3 regions of the Caballeronia sp. LP006 genome follow, and region 1 is predicted to be linked to each of the others. Evidence: predicted binding sites of a transcription regulator. Region 1 holds the regulator's gene; each other region holds the start of a gene.
What was found. The regulator LexA, encoded in region 1, represses DNA repair genes until DNA is damaged. The targets are predictions, from matches to a motif close to ACTGTATNNNNATACAGT.

Region 1 (5,897 bases):
GGCACCGCGAAGATGATCTGCACATCGTGCGAAATCAGCCACGGTCCGAACCAGCCCTGCGCGCCGAACATGAGCACGTAGATGAGGCCGGAGATCACGGGCGACACCGAGAACGGCAAGTCGATGAGCGTCGTCAGAAGCGCCTTGCCGCGAAACTCGAACTTGGCGATGGCCCACGATGCCGCGAGCCCGAACACCACGTTGAGCGGCACGGCAATCGCGGCGGTCAAGAGCGTGAGCTTGATGGCCGACCACGCGTCCGGGTCCTTGAGCGAATCGAAGTAATAGTCGATGCCTTTCGCGAAGGCCTGCACGAACACGGCGACGAGTGGCACGACCAGAAACAGCGCGAGAAACACGAGCGCGATACCCGTGAGTATCCAGCGCACGGCGCGCGGTTCGGTGACGGGATTGAGCCGGTTGGTCTCGCCGCGCGCGGCGGTGTTCACGGGAAGCGCCTTGCTGTTTGGCGTGCTCATGCGTGACCTCTGCCCGGAGTTCCGGCATGCAGCGAGGGCCCCGCGGCCACCGCGGGCGCCGCGCCCGTCTTGCTCGTGCGGCGTTGCAGGAACCATTGCAGCGTGTTGATGAGGAGCAGCATGAGAAAGGACACGCACAGCATCACGACGGCGATGGCCGTCGCGCCGGCATAGTCGTACTGTTCGAGCTTGGTGATGATGAGCAGCGACGTGATCTCCGATTTCATCGGTACATTGCCCGCGATGAAGATGACCGAACCGTATTCGCCGAGCGCGCGCGCGAACGCAAGCGCGAAACCGGTCAGAAGCGCGGGAAAGAGCGCCGGCAACACGACGCGGCGAAACGTCAGCCAGCGCGTGGCGCCGAGACATGCGGCGGCTTCTTCCTGTTCGCGCTCGAAGTCTTCGAGCACCGGCTGCACCGTGCGCACGACGAACGGCAAGCCGATGAACGTCAGCGCCACGAGCACGCCGAGCGGCGTGAACGCCACCTTGATGCCGAGCGGCGCGAGATACTGCCCGATCCAGCCGTTGCTCGCGTACACGGCGGCAAGCGAAATGCCGGCAACGGAGGTCGGCAGCGCAAACGGCAGATCGACGATGGCATCGACGACACGCTTGAACGGGAACGTGTAACGCACGAGCACCCATGCGACCAGGAAGCCGAAGATCGCGTTGATGACCGCCCCGCCGAGCGCCGCCGTGAACGTGAGTCGATACGACGCCAGCACACGCGGCCCGGTGACGGCGCGAACGAACTGCGCCCAGTCGAGCGTCGCGGTCTTGGCGAAGGTCGCCGCAAGCGGAATCAGCACCACGAGGCTCAGGTAAGCCACCGTGATGCCAATCGTCAGCCCGAAGCCGGGTAACGCACTCGGCTTTCGGAAAGTGAACGTTGTCATCTTTGCTTCATCCTTGATCGTCCTGCCTTCGGCGCCGGGGGATAAGCGCACTGTTTTTTTGTCTCGTCATGCGCGGCCGTCTTTGCGGCCGCTTTCATTGCGACTCGAGCGCCTCGCGGCGCCCGGTCTCTTGCCTGCTTACTGCGGCTGATAAATCGAATCGAACACGCCGCCGTCCGCGAAGTGCGTCTTCTGCGCTTTGGTCCAGCCACCGAAGGTGTCGTCGATGGTGTAGAGCTTGAGCTTGGGGAACTGCTTGGTCAGCTCTGCGGGCACCTTGTCCGAACGCGGACGATAGAAATTGCGCGCCGCGATCTGCTGGCCTTCGTCGCTATACAGATACTTCAGATACGCTTCGGCCAGCTTGCGCGTGCCGTGCTTGTCGACGACCTTGTCCACCACCGCCACCGGCGGCTCGGCCAGAATGCTCACCGAAGGAACCACGATCTGAAACTTCTCCGGACCGAATTCCTTGAGTGACAGGAACGCCTCGTTTTCCCATGCGATCAGCACGTCGCCCTGACCGCGCTGCACGAAGCTGGTGGTCGCGCCGCGTGCGCCGGAATCGAGAACGCCTGCGTTCTTGTAGAGCTTGGTCACGAACTCCTTCGCGGTCTCTTCGTTGCCGCCGGGCTTGTGTTGCGCATACGCCCACGCCGCCAGATAGTTCCAGCGCGCGCCGCCCGAGGTCTTCGGGTTCGGCGTGACGATCGACACGCCCGGCTTGGTGAGATCGTCCCAGTCCTTGATGCCCTTCGGGTTGCCCTTGCGCACCAGAAACACAATGGTCGACGTGTACGGCGATGCATTGTCCGGCAGACGCTTCTGCCAGTCCGTCCCGACGATGCCCTTGGAGGCGAGCGCGTCGATGTCGTAAGCAAGCGCAAGCGTCACGACGTCTGCCTGAAGCCCGTCTAGAACCGCGCGCGCCTGGCCGCCGGAACCGCCATGAGATTGCTTGAAGGTGACCGTTTCGCCGGTGTCCGCCTTCCACTTCTTCGCAAAGGCCTGGTTGAAGTCCTGATACAACTCGCGCGTCGGATCGTACGAGACGTTCAGAAACGACGTGTCCGCGTGCGCGGTGGCCGAGATTCCGAAACTCGCCGCCGTGATCGCCAGCGCGGCAAAGAGTTGTTTCGCGCCGCCCTTCAATCCAGCCCTGATGCTATACATTCCCCGTTCTCCGTCTTATCGAATTGACGGAATCAGTCTAAAGGCGAGCTTATATGATTAGAAATAATTGTTTCTCACTTTTTTAGATACAAAAGTGCTAAAGCGGGTTATTTCGCGGTTTGAGAGGCAAGTAGAGACGGTTCGAGCGCGCTGCAGCCTTGTCAGTAAAGGATCTGGCGACGAACTTCAAGTAAAGCTTGAAAAGCGCGAAATACTGTATAAAAATACAGTCATCTGTCCATCCATACAGTGCGCCGAGGCTCCAGCAAGTGACCAAACCCTCAAAACTTACCGCGCGACAGCAGCAAGTGTTCGAGCTCATCCAGCGAGCCATCGACCGCACGGGCTTTCCGCCCACGCGTGCCGAGATCGCTGCCGAGCTTGGCTTCAGCTCCGCGAACTCCGCCGAGGAACATCTGCGGGCACTGGCGCGCAAGGGCGTGATCGAACTCGCGGCGGGTTCGTCGCGTGGCATCCGCCTGTTGGGAGGCTCCGCGCGCATCGACCGTTCGGACGATCTTCCGCATCAGTTCACCTTGCCGCATCAGAGCATCATGCAGTTGTCGCTTCCGCTGGTCGGGCGCGTTGCGGCGGGCAGCCCCATCCTTGCGCAGGAGCATATCTCGCAACACTATGCGTGCGACCCTGCGTTCTTTTCGGGCAAGCCCGACTATTTGCTGAAGGTGCGCGGCTTGTCCATGCGCGACGCGGGCATTCTCGACGGCGACCTGCTTGCCGTACAGAAGCGCAATGAAGCGAAAGACGGGCAGATCGTGGTCGCGCGTATTGGCGACGATGTCACGGTGAAACGCTGGAAGCGCCGGCCAGATGGCGTGGAATTGGTCGCGGAGAATCCCGACTACGAAAACATCTTCGTGCGCTCCGGCAGCGGTGACTTCGCGCTGGAAGGAATCGCGGTCGGGCTCATCCGCTCCGGCGAGTTCTAACGCACGACTCGAGCGCGCGGCGCGTCAACATCGCCGCCCGCTTCGCCTCCTCGCCCTCGCGCGACGCGGCACGTTTCAAAAATTACAAGCATGACGGCCACCGCTCGCGGCGTGCCGCGGTGCGTCCTATCGTCTGTCGTCTGTCGTCCGCCGTCTGGAGAGTCATCATGGAACGTTTCGCCCGTTTGCTGCCCTTTCGTCAGTTTGGCCGTCTGCGTCATTTGCGCTCGCTGATCTCATGCGCCGTGGCGCGACCTGAAGCGGCGCCCGATCTCTTCGACGAGATGCCCGCGTTGCCGTCGCGTCAACCCGCCTTCGCCCGTGTGTCGCTCAATAGCGCGGTGCATGCGGAATCGGAACAGCGCGCGCCGGTGCGGGTGTATCGCAGTGAGTCGCGGGTAATCATGGTCGGCAATATCGGCGAGGTGTCGCGCATGATCGACCGGTGTATCGACGAGGAACGCGCCGGCGTTAGCAGCGGCATTCTGGCCTGAGCGCGGTCGAGCGTTTGCCGAGTGAATTTGAGTTATGTGCAATGCAGGCAGTCCGCAATCTATCGGCTGCAAGGAATGAAGCTCGGGATATATCCGGCGTGAACATGGTCAATCGTTCTTTCATGTCACCCATGTCACGCCAGGGGTCGTTCCTTCGCATGTCCCGCACTACGCGTTGTTTCGTCGCCGCGCTCGTCATTCTCTTCATCGTTGCAGGGTTAAGCCTTGTCTATGCGTCGCCCTATATCGCGCTGAACCGCGTCAAGCACGCGGCCGATGCGCGCGATGCACAGACCGTCAACGAATACGTCGACTTCCCTGCACTGCGTGAAAGTCTCAAAGAGCAAGTCGGCGCACTGCTGACGCGGCGCGTCGATATCCAGAAGAGCGGCAATCCGCTCGCGATCATCGGTGCAATGATCGGCGCGGCGCTCGTAGGGCCGCTGGTGGATTCCTACGCTACGCCCGAAGGCGTCGCCGCGATTTTGAATGGCATTCCGCCGCGGGGAGATCCAGGCGAGCATCCACCCGATGTCGTGCCACCGGTTCGAGACGGTCAGGCGGCGGCGAGTTCACCGCCGTCGGAAGCGGCATCGAGCATGGTTGCGACTCAAGAACCGCCGCGACAACCACCGCAGACCACGGCCGGATATCGCAGCTTCGATACGTTCGTGGTGACCTACCAGCACGGTGCCGGCGATGCGCGGTACTCCGCGATCTTTCATCGGTACGGGTTGATAACGTGGAAGCTGGTTGCGGTTGATTTGAACGGGTGAGTTCGTTGTTGGACAACCATTAAAGTGCCGGTAAGCGCTTCATGGCATTTTTTGCGGCGTTAAGCGTGCGCGGCCGTCACGCAAGGAGACGGCAGCTGGCGCTGATAGCGCAAAAGAGCACTGGCCGACGCAGGCCAGCCTCATCGCGCAAAGCTATCCTCAAACACTTACTTCGGCCCGGTCCGGCTTCGCCGCATAAGCCGCCTCATCTTCCGCTTCGGCCGACTCACCTGCCTGACAAACCGCAACCAATATGCTGCATGACACGCGATCGAGCAGCGGTGTGTTGCCCGCGCCCATCCACCAGCGCGCGAGACCGCTGCGGCATCGATGGCCGACCACGACCAGATCGACCTTGAGACTTTCCGCCAGCGTGGCGATTTCATCGATCGGATGCCCGAATGCGAAATGCCCCTGCGCCTGCAAGCCGCGTTCGCGCAGCCACTCCACGCCTTCTTGCAGGATATCGCGTGCGGCATCCTCGAACCGTCCGCATGCCATGTCGGTCAGAAGACCGGCGCTTTGCGCAATGCTCGAACGCATATCCACCACCGCCAGCACGTGCGTCTCCGCGTTCAAGGCAAGCGCGAGATTCGCGCCCTGACGCAACGCCTTGCGGCCCTCTCTGGAGCCGTCGTAGCACAACAGGATTTTTCGATAGCCTGACATCATGATCTCCCTGCCGCGTAGCCGATGGTGTCGGCAAATCGAGTGCGGCGCATCTTCATCATGGTAGGTCGCCTCATGCGTGGCAACGATGGAAAACGCTTACACGGCAACAAGCGCTAGCGCACACCGTGCCAGAGGCGTGCGAGCCTTGCCGGACAGGCTTGCGGCGCCATTTGCCAAAACAACAGGAAGAAGCGATGCACGCTTCGATCACAGGAACGATGCATGCGCTTGCATGCAAAGCGCCGCGCTGGTGCATTGGATTACACTAACCGGCTGAGTTTTCTCCTCGCAGGACCGCCGCATGACCGACATAAATCACCGAGCTGGCGCGAACTCGAACGCGGCGCCAGCGATCGAATTCAGCGAAGTCAGAAAACATTACGGCAAGCGAAGTGTCGTCGATGGCTTGTCGTTCGACGTTCAGCCTGGCGAGTGCTTCGGCCTGCTCGGCCCG
Region 2 (5,897 bases), on a different contig from region 1:
GATGTCGTCCGAACGTTTCCAACCCGGAAGTCCGGCGCGGGAAGTTGGTATATCTCAGAAGCGGCTATGACCTTGTCGATCCCGCTCCCCTTTTCTTCACAGACCCCCATCCTGCGCATGATGTCGGCAAGACGTTCATTGCGGGATCGATATTCGTCGATGAAGCGCTCAAGCGGAATCGGAGGGATGCCCGGATTGGAAATCTCGACCCGATCTGCATACATTTCGATCATGACCGACATGCCTGTGAGCGAGTAGTCCTGATGCACGAGTGCGTTCGCGATCAGCTCGCGCAGCGCCTGCTTGGGAAACATGCGAACTTCCTCACGCAGCGCCTGCTCGATGACGTGATTTTTCGGTGCAAGACTGTGAAGCATCGAAAGCAACGGCTCGAAGCCAAGCGCATATCCTTCTTTTCCGATTTGATCGAGCTTCGTTTGTACCTTACTCGTGCCTTCGTACACGACCAGTCGAAAAGCCTTGCGCGAAACGGAAAGCGGAAAGGCCTCAAGGTGCTTCGCAAGAAGAATCGCCCCAAGGTTGGAGATCGTCCACGCCTCACCGATTCGATGAATCAACTGCTCCCCTTCCAGCCTGGCGAGCACAGCGCTCTGATTGGTCGGATAGGGCATCCCGATCAGATCGAAATAGGCCTGCGAATCAAGTAGCGCGACCACCTGTTCGGAAGTGCATCCGGACATGGCAGCCTCGGAGAGCCATTCTGCCTTTCCCTCTGAAAAGATCTCGCGTAAGCGGTCTTCAGTCATGGGAACAAGTTCGTGAGTCGATCTCATCCAATACGCCCCATCGAGACTATATGCGGTCCCATTGGGTCGACTCGGAACGTGAAAGATCAATACACGACCGTCGGCATGTGCGAACTCTTCAACATCAACCCGAAACCGAAGGGCGCTGAACAACTTACTCGCGACATCCGATGGATCTTGAAACGCAGAAGTACCCACCACGCGGCGCGGGTGTTTGTCCGACACGCCGAAGATTAGGTTGCCGCCACCCTCATTAGCCAAGGCTACGCAGTAGCGCTTCAACTTAGTAAGGTCGTACTGCTCCTTCGCCTCTTTGAACTCTAAATGTTCACTCTCAGAGGGTGCGGACAGCCAGCGATTCACCTGATCCAACGTCGTGCGCATGTGATTTCAATAAGGAAGAAACAGTCTGGTCGAGAACCGTGAGCCAGCGGTGGGGGCAGGCGCATTATCTCATCTTGTGGTGACCGACCCGGGCCGCCCATCGCGTGTTGTGTGTTGCCTCCCGTCTGTCGCACTTGATCGTAGATCACCGTTCTCGCTAACATGTCGATGCATGGAGTGACGCCGGATGATGCAGAGAGGAAATGTCGTGGAACCATTCGATACAGCAACCCGCTGGCGCCAGGCAAACGGTTATGTAGGTCGCGCCGGCGTTGTCGTGATATTCAACGGCGACGTGCAGAGTTGGGTGAATAGCCTCCGCAATCCTGACCACTGGCAACCGGGATGCGTTGCAGTCGACGAAGACGGTCGCACTTGGACATCTATCGCCGGAAACGAGCGCAACGGCGCGTTGATGTGGCTCCCGAACGATGAGCTGCGATGACCGCACGCAAAAACCGTTCGATTTACGCTGCGAGTCGATGTTCGTAGTAAGGCCGGTCGCGGTCTTCAAGAATGGCATACATCGCGTCCAAATCTGATGATGTCGGATTCAACCACGCCGCGATGTTCTCAGGCTTGATCGGAATGATGCAGCGATCATGACCGGCAGCTTCGACTTCCGGAGGCGGCTCGTCTGTGATAGCGGCGAATGACAGCAAATCAGGTTGACCGGGCGCGCTCCAGTGAGACCACAAGCAGGCCACGTGCAGCAGTTGACCGTTGCTGGGACAAAATTCCAGGACGACGTTTTCTTCTCGATCGTGCGTCTCAAGTAGAGTATTTTCGTTTCTTGCGCGTTTGACGTTCTCGTAAAAAACGTCCGCTAACATGATGCCGTGCTTTACACCAAAGCACGGCTTCCAGAAGCATTCCAAATTATCGAAACGCGCATTATATGTTCCGGGGTACTTAATATCGTAGTTGTGGGCTTGCCGGCGATGCGGAATTTATAGCGCATGGGCTTCACCACGTACCTGCCGTCTTCCATCACCAGCACCGGTGCGTAGCTCTCGGGGAAAATTCGTAAGTCGCGCCGCTTCGAGTCCGTTCGATGGATGTCTTCAAGTCCGCGGAGCGCGTTCTCGATTTTGTTCGTAGCGATGCGTTTGTCTTCTGACGCGACCTTCGTGACTTTTGTCTCCAAAGCACGCTCGGCCTTGGTAAGTCGCGTCCGTTGTTTGAACAGCTCTTGCTCGAGCTTTGTGGTTTGCTCGGCGTTGAATGCTTCGATGGCGGTTTTAATCTGCCGTTCAAGGTCAGTCTGCGGATCGCGGAAATTCTCATCGATCGCCTTCGGGATTTTCGCTTTGCTACCCTCGGCCCGTTCGAAGTAGAGGCGTGCAAACTCCTCGATGCCCATGTGGGCACCGAAGGTCTTCACGTACTTCCGAAAATCCGCCTGGATTTGGGCCGAGTAGCACATGCATCATCTCCTTGATCGATCGGTGGGCGGGCTGAGTCGCGGGCATGCTCGTCAGAGCGATTCCTTGCACACCTTCATCATCTTCTGGACCACGGTGCTGGCGTGATTGAGCGCCATCTCGCTCGTGAACAATGCCTGCACGTCACGCTGCCGCACGGCGATGCCGGCCTCCTTCAATTCTCGTTTCGCGATTTTCAGCGCGAGCTGACCGAGCAGCACACGATCGAGCCAGTCCATCGAAACGACGTTTCGGACCAGCCAGATTCGACCGCTCTCCACGAGATGGTCGATTCGCCACTCACACGTCAACGTGTGGGATGCGGCAACGGTCGCCACCAAAAAGCACAACAGGTCGGCGCGCGCGCCAGGAATGTAATCGATGTCGAGTTGGTCCATTGCTCTGCCCGCTCGGTCCCCCAGATTGTTGATGCCTTCTGTTCACTTCCTGCAACTGCGGGCAACACGACACGTTTCAACCGTCTGCGTTCCGTCACCTACGCTGGCTACAGCGCACGGCCGTTCCAACGCATGAGCCGTCGCATCCTTTGCAGTAGCGACGATTGTGCACGCTGTCGTCGGCCGTCCAGCAGTTGAAATTGTCGATCGATTGGGTGCCGATTGTCCGGCCCGCTTCCCGTGCGAGAAATGTCGGCTCGCCAGCTTTGCCGCGTGCGATCGCCTCGTCAATGGTCGCGTCACCGAAAGCGTCGCGCAGGCTGGAAACGAAGTCTGCGATCTCCGGCATCGGGTGCTTCCGTACAAGCATATCCATTCGCGCCTCCAGGAGCGACCTTTAAAGGGGCAATTCACTGCTGCTAATTTTGAGTTACGATACTGTACAAATATACAGTACTTCGTCCAGACCTAGCAGCCATGGCCGCTCTGCCAAAAGACATCTCGTCAATCCACGAAAGCTTGTGGCGCGGCCACCAACTCGCCCGTGCCCACGGCAAGACCGTCGACACCGGCTACGCGGCCCTGTCGGCGGAGCTGCCCGGTGGCGGCTGGCCGATCGGCGCGCTGGTGGAGCTGCTGGTTCAGCAGCCGGGCATTGGCGAGATGCGGTTGCTCAAACCCGCTCTGGTCGCCGCGAGCAAACGGCCGGTCGCGCTACTGCAGGCGCCTCACGTGCCGAACAGCTTGGCGTTCGCCTATCTGGGCGTGCCGCTGGACAAGCTCATGTTGTTGCGCGCGCCGAAGACGGCGGATGCGCTCTGGTGCGCCGAGCGCGTGCTCAATGCCCGAAGTTGCGGCGCGCTGCTTGTCTGGCAACAGCACATCCGCTCTGAAGCGTTACGACGATTGCATCTGGCGGCACAGGCGACAGAGACCTTGCTGATTCTGGTCCGACCGCTTGCCGCCGCTCAGGATTCGTCACCAGCAGCCCTGCGGCTCGGTGTGCGACCCGCCGACGGCGGCCTCGACGTCGATGTCATCAAGCGACGAGGCCCAACTCGAACCGATCAACTGTCCATCCATCTCCAACCATCTCCGATTCTGCTCAGTCCTCATGGCCGTGTTCGTCGCCATCTTCCTGCCCCGGCTTTCGCTGGAAGTGTTCCGGCCGAGGTACTCACCTCCGACTAAGCACGGCTGTGTGGTACTGGAACGCGACAAAGTCATCGTGCTGGACCAGGCAGCAAGGGAAGCGCGCGTGATGGTGGGGATGAAGCGCGGCGGGGTCACGACACTCACCGCCGACGCGCTGATGTACGACCGCACCCCTTTGCGGGAGCTTGATGTGCAGCGCGAAGTCGCGTTCGCGCTGCTGCGTTTCTCGCCTCAGGTGGCGGTGCGGGAAGAAGAAACGATTCTGGTCGACGTCACCGCCAGTCTTCGACTCTTCGGCGGCATCCGACGCGTGTGCCGGCAGATCCAGGAGGTGGTCAACGCGATCGGTGTCACTGCCCGAATGAGCGTCGCACCGACGGGGCAAGGTGCCTGGCTGCTGGCCAAACGCGGCCGCCGGCGCGTGCTCAAGATGGGTTCGCTCGAACGCTATCTGGGACAGTTGCCTTTCGTAATCGTCCCCGAAGTCCGGTCATTCGCCGATTGGTTCAACGGACTCGGGTGCCGCGTGCTCAATGATGTTCGTCGCCTGCCGCGGGCAGGTCTCAAGAAGAGGTGTGGCGTGGATTTACTGGATTCTCTTGACCGCGCCTACGGCCTGTCGCCCGAGCTCTACGAATGGCTGGAGTTGCCGCCCTCGTTCAGTGCACGTACCGAGTTGCCCGATCGCGTCGAACATGCAGAAGCCATCCTCTTTTCAGCGAGGCGCCTGATTGTCCAGCTGTGCGGATGGTTGAGTGCGCAACAGCTCGCGCTCACGCAGGCGACGATCACGCTCGAACATGAACGCGGCCGGCAGGCGATTGAGCCGACGACGATCGACATCGCGCTGGCTGAACCGACGTGGCACGAGGAACACCTTGTTCGACTGTTGAAGGAACGGCTCGGTCGCATCGACCTCGAAGCGGCCGTCATCGCAGTACGCCTGACAGCGTCCAAAGTCGAGCCGGCGGAACCGCCGAGCGATTCGCTGTTTCCTGATCCCGGCGGTTCAGCCCAGGACCATAATCGACTGATCGAACTGCTGGTGGCGAGGTTGGGCGTCGAAAACGTCTTGCGGCCTGCGCCGACATCGGACCACCGGCCGGAACACGCGAATCAGTGGGTGCCCGTACAGGACACAACGAAGGCGTGCGCGCCTCCGGCTGAACTGCCGCGGCCGACGTGGTTACTCGACACGCCCGTACGGCTGATGATCAAGCATCACCGGCCGTTCTACGGCTCGCCACTGAAACTCGTCTCGACGGGCGAGCGCATCGAGGCCGGCTGGTACGACGGCCAACTGGTGACGCGCGACTACTATGTCGCGGAAGCCACCGATAAAAGCTGCTACTGGATTTATCGCGAACGACCGAGCGTGAAGACCGAGGAAGTTCGGTGGTTCCTGCACGGGCTCTTCGGATAGTCGGTGGTGTGGCCGTGGATCTTTTCTCGTCGACCCTTCCCGACTACGCGGAGCTTTTCGCGTTCACGAATTTCTCGTTTCTGCACGGCGCATCGCATGGCGAAGAACTCGTGCTGCGCGCGTCGCAACTCGGCTATTTGGGTCTCGCGATCACGGACGAATGTTCGCTCGCCGGTGTCGTGCGCGCACACGTCCAGGCGAAGGAAGAAAAGCTGCCGCTGATCATAGGCTCGTATTTCCAGCTCGTTCAAGCAGACAAGAGTCCGGCATTCGGTCTTATCCTGCTCGCACAGAATCGCAACGGCTACGGCAACCTGTCCGAGCTAATCACGCTGGGGCGCATGCG
Region 3 (5,897 bases), on a different contig from region 1:
CCGGGATTTATCAGTTGGATGCGCATCACTGGAATGTGAGCTTCGACGTCGATCATCTTCATTATTCGCGCTTTGTCATGCGTTTCGACAAGACGGCCGGACAGCTCGACTGGAGCGCGGATGGCATGACGGGGAGCACGGTGCATGTGACTATCGACGCCGCGAGCGTCAATACGAATGTGCCGTTGCTCGACCGGATGGTGAAGGGCCCCGACATGTTCGATGTCGCGCGTTATCCGAACATCGAATTCGTCAGCACCGGCTTCACGCGTACGGGCAACGACAAGGGCACACTGGCAGGCAATCTCACGATTCGCGGAACGACACGACCCGTCACTCTGGATGTCACGTTCAACGGGCATTCGGTCGATCCACTGACCAAGCTGGAAACGTTAGGCTTCTCGGCCGACGGTCATTTCAGCCGCGCGCAGTTCGGACTGACGACGTGGTATCCGGCAGTCGGCGACGATGTTCACGTCGCCATTCAGGCCGAGTTCGCAAAAGAGAAGCAGTGAAGCGCTGATCCTTACGCCGCGGTCCAGTCGAGCACGACCTTGCCGCTGTTGCCCGAAAGCATGGTGTCAAACGCGCGCTGGTAGTCGTCGACGGGGAATGTATGCGTGAGGATCGGCGAAAGATCGAGGCCACTTTGCAGCATAGCGACCATCTTGTACCAAGTCTCGAACATTTCACGCCCGTAAATGCCTTTGATCTCAAGACCCTTGAAGATAACCTGATTCCAGTCGATCGCAGTTTGCGCGGGTGGAATGCCGAGCAGAGCGACTTTGCCGCCGTGGTTCATCGCTTCCAGCATGGCGGTGAAAGCGCTCGGTACGCCGGACATTTCCAGGCCGACGTCAAACCCCTCGGTCATGCCGAGTTCTTGCATGACATCGCGCAAATTTTCGTTGGAAACGTTGACCGCTCGCGTTGCACCCATCTTGCGGGCAAGTTCGAGACGATATTGGTTGACGTCCGTAATGACGACATTACGCGCTCCGACGTGCTGCGCAATGGCGGCGGCCATTACACCGATGGGTCCGGCGCCGGTAATCAGCACGTCTTCGCCGACAAGGTTGAACGAAAGGGCAGTGTGCGTCGCATTGCCGAAGGGGTCGAAGATCACGGCGAGGTCGTCGGAGATATCGGGCGGAATTTTGAACGCGTTGAAGGCAGGAATCACGAGGTATTCGGCAAACGCGCCTTCGCGATTCACGCCGACGCCAACGGTGTTGCGACACAAGTGACGGCGACCTGCGCGGCAATTGCGGCAGAATCCGCATGTGATGTGACCTTCGCCGGAAACGCGATCGCCGAGGGCAAAGCCGCGGACTTCCTGTCCCATCTCGACGATCTCACCGACATATTCATGGCCGACGTGCATCGGCACCGGTATCGTCTTCTGCGCCCAGTCATCCCACTTCCAGATGTGGATATCAGTACCGCAAATTGCAGTCTTGCGGATGCGGATGAGGACATCGTTATGTCCGACCTCCGGCCGCTTGACGTGAGTCAAGGTAAGACCGGGGGCGCATTCGAGTTTGGCGAGTGCTTTCATTGTTGGTGTTCCGGGCGGTTGTGTCGCGGCGCTGCTTGTGACCGCGCCGTGCATCTAAAGGTCGGGGGACGTGTCCTGACTTTATGCGCATAAAGGACCCTGCGAAGCGTGAGTCCTAACGGATCACACCAAGCGAGCGGCCCACGCGCGCGAATGCATCGACTGCGCGGTCGATGTGTTCGGCGGTGTGGGCGGCGCTCATCTGCGTGCGGATGCGCGCGCGGCCCCTGGGCACGACAGGGTATGAAAAACCGATCACATAAACGTCTTCGTCGAGAAGCGCGTCGGCCATCTTCGAAGCAAGTTGGGCATCGCCAAGCATGACGGGAATGATCGGATGCTCGCCGGGCACTAGATCGAAACCTAAAGCGGTCATCGCTTGCCGAAACCGCGCGCCGTTTTCGCGAACGCGTCGCCGGAGCGCGGCGCCTTCATCGCTATCCAGCAACTCAAGCACTTTCAGCGACGCAGCCGCAATGCTCGGCGCAAGCGTGTTCGAGAACAGATACGGCCGGCTGCGCTGCCGCAACAAGTCGATGATCTCCTGATGCGCAGCCACATATCCGCCTGACGCACCACCGAGCGCCTTGCCGAGCGTACCCGTGATGATGTCGATTCGATCGAGCACGCCGCAATACTCGGGCGTCCCGCGTCCGTTCTCCCCGATGAATCCAACGGCATGCGAGTCGTCGACCATGACCAGCGCGCCGTAGCGTTCAGCCAGATCGCAGATGCCAGCGAGATTGGCGATGATGCCGTCCATCGAGAACACGCCGTCAGTTGCAATCAATTTGAAGCGGGCGCCGGCTGCATCGGCTTCCTTCAAGCGCGCTTCGAGGTCTACAAGATCGTTGTTCTTGTAGCGCAAGCGTTTTGCCCTGGAAAGACGCACGCCATCGATGATGCTCGCGTGGTTCAACTCGTCGCTGATGATTGCATCGTCCTCGGTCAGCAACGTCTCGAAGAGCCCGCCGTTTGCGTCAAAACAGCTTGAGTAAAGAATGGCGTCGTCGGAGTGGAGAAACTTCGCGGCTTGTTGTTCGAGCGCTTTGTGGACTGTTTGTGTTCCGCAAATAAAGCGAACGGATGCCATGCCAAAGCCATCTGCTTCAAGTCCGGCTTTTGCGGCTTCGACCAAGCGAGCGTCGTTCGCAAGACCGAGATAATTGTTCGCGCAAAAATTGAGGACGGTGCTCCCGTTGGCAAGGCGGATCTCCGAGGATTGCGAGCTAGCGATGACCCGCTCGCTTTTGTAAAACCCGGCGGCGCGAATCTCGTTAAGCGTAGTTCGCAAATGGGAGAGGTATCGGTCTTTCATCGGCATCTTTCCAGTATCCGGCTGTTTAGGAGTCGATGCGGACCAGCCAGGCTCGGCCACACCTTTAGCCCTGTTATAGTTCATTCATTGCATTGGACAGGTTCGGTATTTCGAACCGATTTCCAGTATATCGAACACTCTAAGGGAATGCAGCGTTCATGACAAGTTCTGTCACAAGCGGCAAGGCTGGTGATTCCTCAGGCAGCGGAACTGCGCCACCACGCGTTGGCGAGCAGATTCAGCGTCTACGCAATGAAAGGAAATTGACACTCGATGACTTATCCCGCGCCGCTGGCGTTTCGAAATCGATGCTATCGGAGATCGAGCGGGACAAGGCCAATCCAACTATTGCCGTGGCGTGGCGGCTAACGAACGCACTGGGTATCAGCCTCGATCAGCTATTTGCGCAGCAGAAGGCCGGTGACGTCATACGCGTTGCGGGTCCGCATGAGATTCCGACATTGAATGGTGATAACGGCGGCTATCAGCTTCGCGTGTGGGGACCGATTGAGCTGGCTGGGAAATTCGAATGGTACGAGCTCACGTTGCATGCGGGCGCGGCGCTTATCTCCGACGCGCATGAGCCAGGCACGCGGGAGCATTTGACGGTGCTAAATGGCGCGATCGAAATTGAAGCGTCGGGTGCTGCGAAGCGACTTAAGGCAGGGGAAACCGCACGTTACGCTGCCGACGACGGTCATGTCATCAGGAATGTCGGGCGAGGCGAAGCAAAGGCTTTGCTCGTGGTTATACATGGGTAATGGCCCGACTCGCAAGTCTGCGGTTTTCCGCGAGCAGATGCTCCGCCTCTTCCTTCCGCTCACAGCAACGGTGGCATGGCACTTCTTTATGCGCATAAATTTCTGGCGCGTCCTGCGAAGACGTAGCATCCGTCTGCGTCGCGCGGCCGCCTTACGTGACTCGCCGCGCACTCCCACGCAGGACTGAACCGCCCATAAGCGAAACCGCACATACACGCAAGGCGACTGGCGAGACCCTACTTTCATGGCGGCAAGTACTGTATATTTATACAGTACAAAGACCAGTCGGAAGGGGCGAATCATGGAGTCGAACGGCGAGCATCTCAGCAGGAAGCAGTTTGCACGTGCGGTACAAGATCTGGAACGCATTACGCGGCAGATTGCGGGCCGATACATCGATCTGGGCGTCCCGTTGACCTGGCGTTTGCTGCACGCCATCGAAGCGGAAGCCGTGGCGGACCTGGGCTTCGCTGGCCGGCACGAGGCTGCGTTGCGCGAACTTTTTGCCCGCCCCGACGACTTCCATTTCCCCGAAACCGACGACGTGGTCGATGTCGCCTCTTCCGACGCTTTGCCGGCAGTATTCGCATTCGCCGTCGACGCCTACGAATGCGCTGCACGACAAGGCCGACCGCAACTGGCCATCGCCGCACACTGACATGCGAGCGATGCACGCCGCACATCGCTAGTCATCAGGCGGCAAAGTCCGCCGCCATGTCCGCATCCGTGCGCGCCATAAGTCTGCCGCTGCGGCAGGCCAAGCGGAACGCGTCGTAATCTTTTTCGACTTGATCCGCATAGGAGCTCGCGTATCGGACGAGCACTTCCGCCATGCGATCACCAGAACCCAGATAGCCGGAAATCTCAAGCGCGCAGCCGCTTGCCTTGGCATGCGCGCGCGCGAGCGCCCAGCCGCATAGCGACGCGTATCCGCGAAAGGCCTCGCCGCTGAATGTTTCGAGGTCGGCGGATATTTTCATGTCGCGCAGTTGGCGAACATAAAGCGGGCGTCCAACCGGGCCCGACGCCCAGCCTAGAAAAGGATCGCTCGCCGCCTGCATCAGGCGTTGCCCGTGAACGATGCGATGCCCGTCGTGCGTATGTTTCGTCGCGCCGACGTAGCGCGCCACCACGGACGTCGATGCCTCTTTCAACTGCAGGAAGAGCGCCTTACCAAGATGATCGGTAAGCAACAACACGAAGCATCGCGTTCCGACACTTCCCACTCCAACCACTTTGAAAGCGATGTCCTGAAGCGCGAATTGCGACAAAAGCGCGGCGCGCTCGGTTGTCAGCGTCGAAACGTAATCGCGTATGAGCGGAGTCAGGATCGTGTGCGAATCGCCTTCGAGTTTCATCCACTCGTCGTCCTCGTCGACGAGCGTGCTTGCGCCGCGAATATGAAAGATCGCGGGCGGCGCGTCGCGAATTCGCCAGGCATCGCCCGATCGATCGGCGAGCTTCGGCAGCAGCTTTTCATGCGTGCGCCGGCTCGCGCGTTCGCTACCGCGCTTGATCCGACGTTTCACGTCTTCGTTTTGCACATCGTCGTACATCCTGTCGAACGTAATTCGTTCGTACCAAAGATCCAGCACGCCCATCTCGGCATACTCGTGCATGTGCTGCTGATAGCTCTGGGCCGCTTCGAAGCAGAGTGCTTCAGAGCCCGCACGCCCGTGGCCCAGATGCCTGCCCGCGACCGCCACGCTCGCGACGAGTCGCTTGACGTCCCATTCCCATGGACCTTGTGCGGTTTCGTCGAAATCGTTCAGATCGAATACGAGCGCACGCTCGGGAGTCGCGAACCCGCCGAAGTTTGACAGGTGGCAGTCACCGCAGATTTGAACGGTCAATCCACTCGAAGGTGTACTAGCCAGATCGTGCGCCTGAACAATCGCGCTGCCACGAAAAAAAGCAAATGGCGATGCCAACATGCGGCCGTATCGCAGCGGAATCAGCGCAGGGACGCGACCCATGCTGCTTATTCGCAGCAACTCGATGGGATCGCGATCGATGTCGCCGACAGCCTCTTGCGTGCCTCGTGGTGTTCGCTGACGCGCGGCACGTCCGCTAGCCCGGCGTTCCTGCCACGTCAACGTCGATTGCCCCGAATGTGAAGCTAAGCCTTCGCCCATGGATCACCTCTCGTTATTATTCGAAGTACGTCACATCGAAAACAGTAGTCGACGATTGCAAACACCGCTACAAGACACTTCACCACACTTATCCTGAAGAGTGCCCTTGACGGAATCAGTCCGAA

Region 2: imuA (translesion DNA synthesis-associated protein ImuA) is a predicted target of LexA. The motif match lies at 3,411-3,428, and genes of this name have one in related genera.
Region 3: P9250_RS15420 (DUF2471 family protein) is a predicted target of LexA. The motif match lies at 3,894-3,911, and genes of this name have one in related genera.

What each region holds. Positions count from the first base shown of each region.
Region 1 is NZ_JARTVW010000005.1:1,971,371-1,977,267, forward strand. Features, by position in the region: gene cysW (sulfate ABC transporter permease subunit CysW) at 1-479, opposite strand, end outside; gene cysT (sulfate ABC transporter permease subunit CysT) at 476-1,381, opposite strand; gene P9250_RS25780 (sulfate ABC transporter substrate-binding protein) at 1,520-2,554, opposite strand; gene lexA (transcriptional repressor LexA) at 2,824-3,501, shown strand; gene P9250_RS25790 (hypothetical protein) at 3,669-3,995, shown strand; gene P9250_RS25795 (DUF2939 domain-containing protein) at 4,154-4,771, shown strand; gene P9250_RS25800 (universal stress protein) at 4,931-5,440, opposite strand; gene nodI (nodulation factor ABC transporter ATP-binding protein NodI) at 5,745-5,897, shown strand, end outside.
Region 2 is NZ_JARTVW010000006.1:404,243-410,139, forward strand. Features, by position in the region: gene P9250_RS32430 (ATP-binding protein) at 1-1,151, opposite strand, end outside; partial or broken gene P9250_RS32435 (SOS response-associated peptidase family protein) at 1,619-2,577, opposite strand; gene P9250_RS32440 (hypothetical protein) at 2,629-2,973, opposite strand; gene P9250_RS32445 (hypothetical protein) at 3,068-3,349, opposite strand; gene imuA (translesion DNA synthesis-associated protein ImuA) at 3,451-4,164, shown strand; gene P9250_RS32455 (DNA polymerase Y family protein) at 4,088-5,551, shown strand; partial or broken gene P9250_RS32460 (error-prone DNA polymerase) at 5,566-5,897, shown strand, end outside.
Region 3 is NZ_JARTVW010000004.1:1,179,049-1,184,945, reverse strand. Features, by position in the region: gene P9250_RS15440 (YceI family protein) at 1-515, shown strand, start outside; gene tdh (L-threonine 3-dehydrogenase) at 527-1,558, opposite strand; gene P9250_RS15430 (glycine C-acetyltransferase) at 1,674-2,876, opposite strand; gene P9250_RS15425 (helix-turn-helix domain-containing protein) at 3,035-3,637, shown strand; gene P9250_RS15420 (DUF2471 family protein) at 3,939-4,295, shown strand; gene P9250_RS15415 (DUF2252 domain-containing protein) at 4,330-5,772, opposite strand.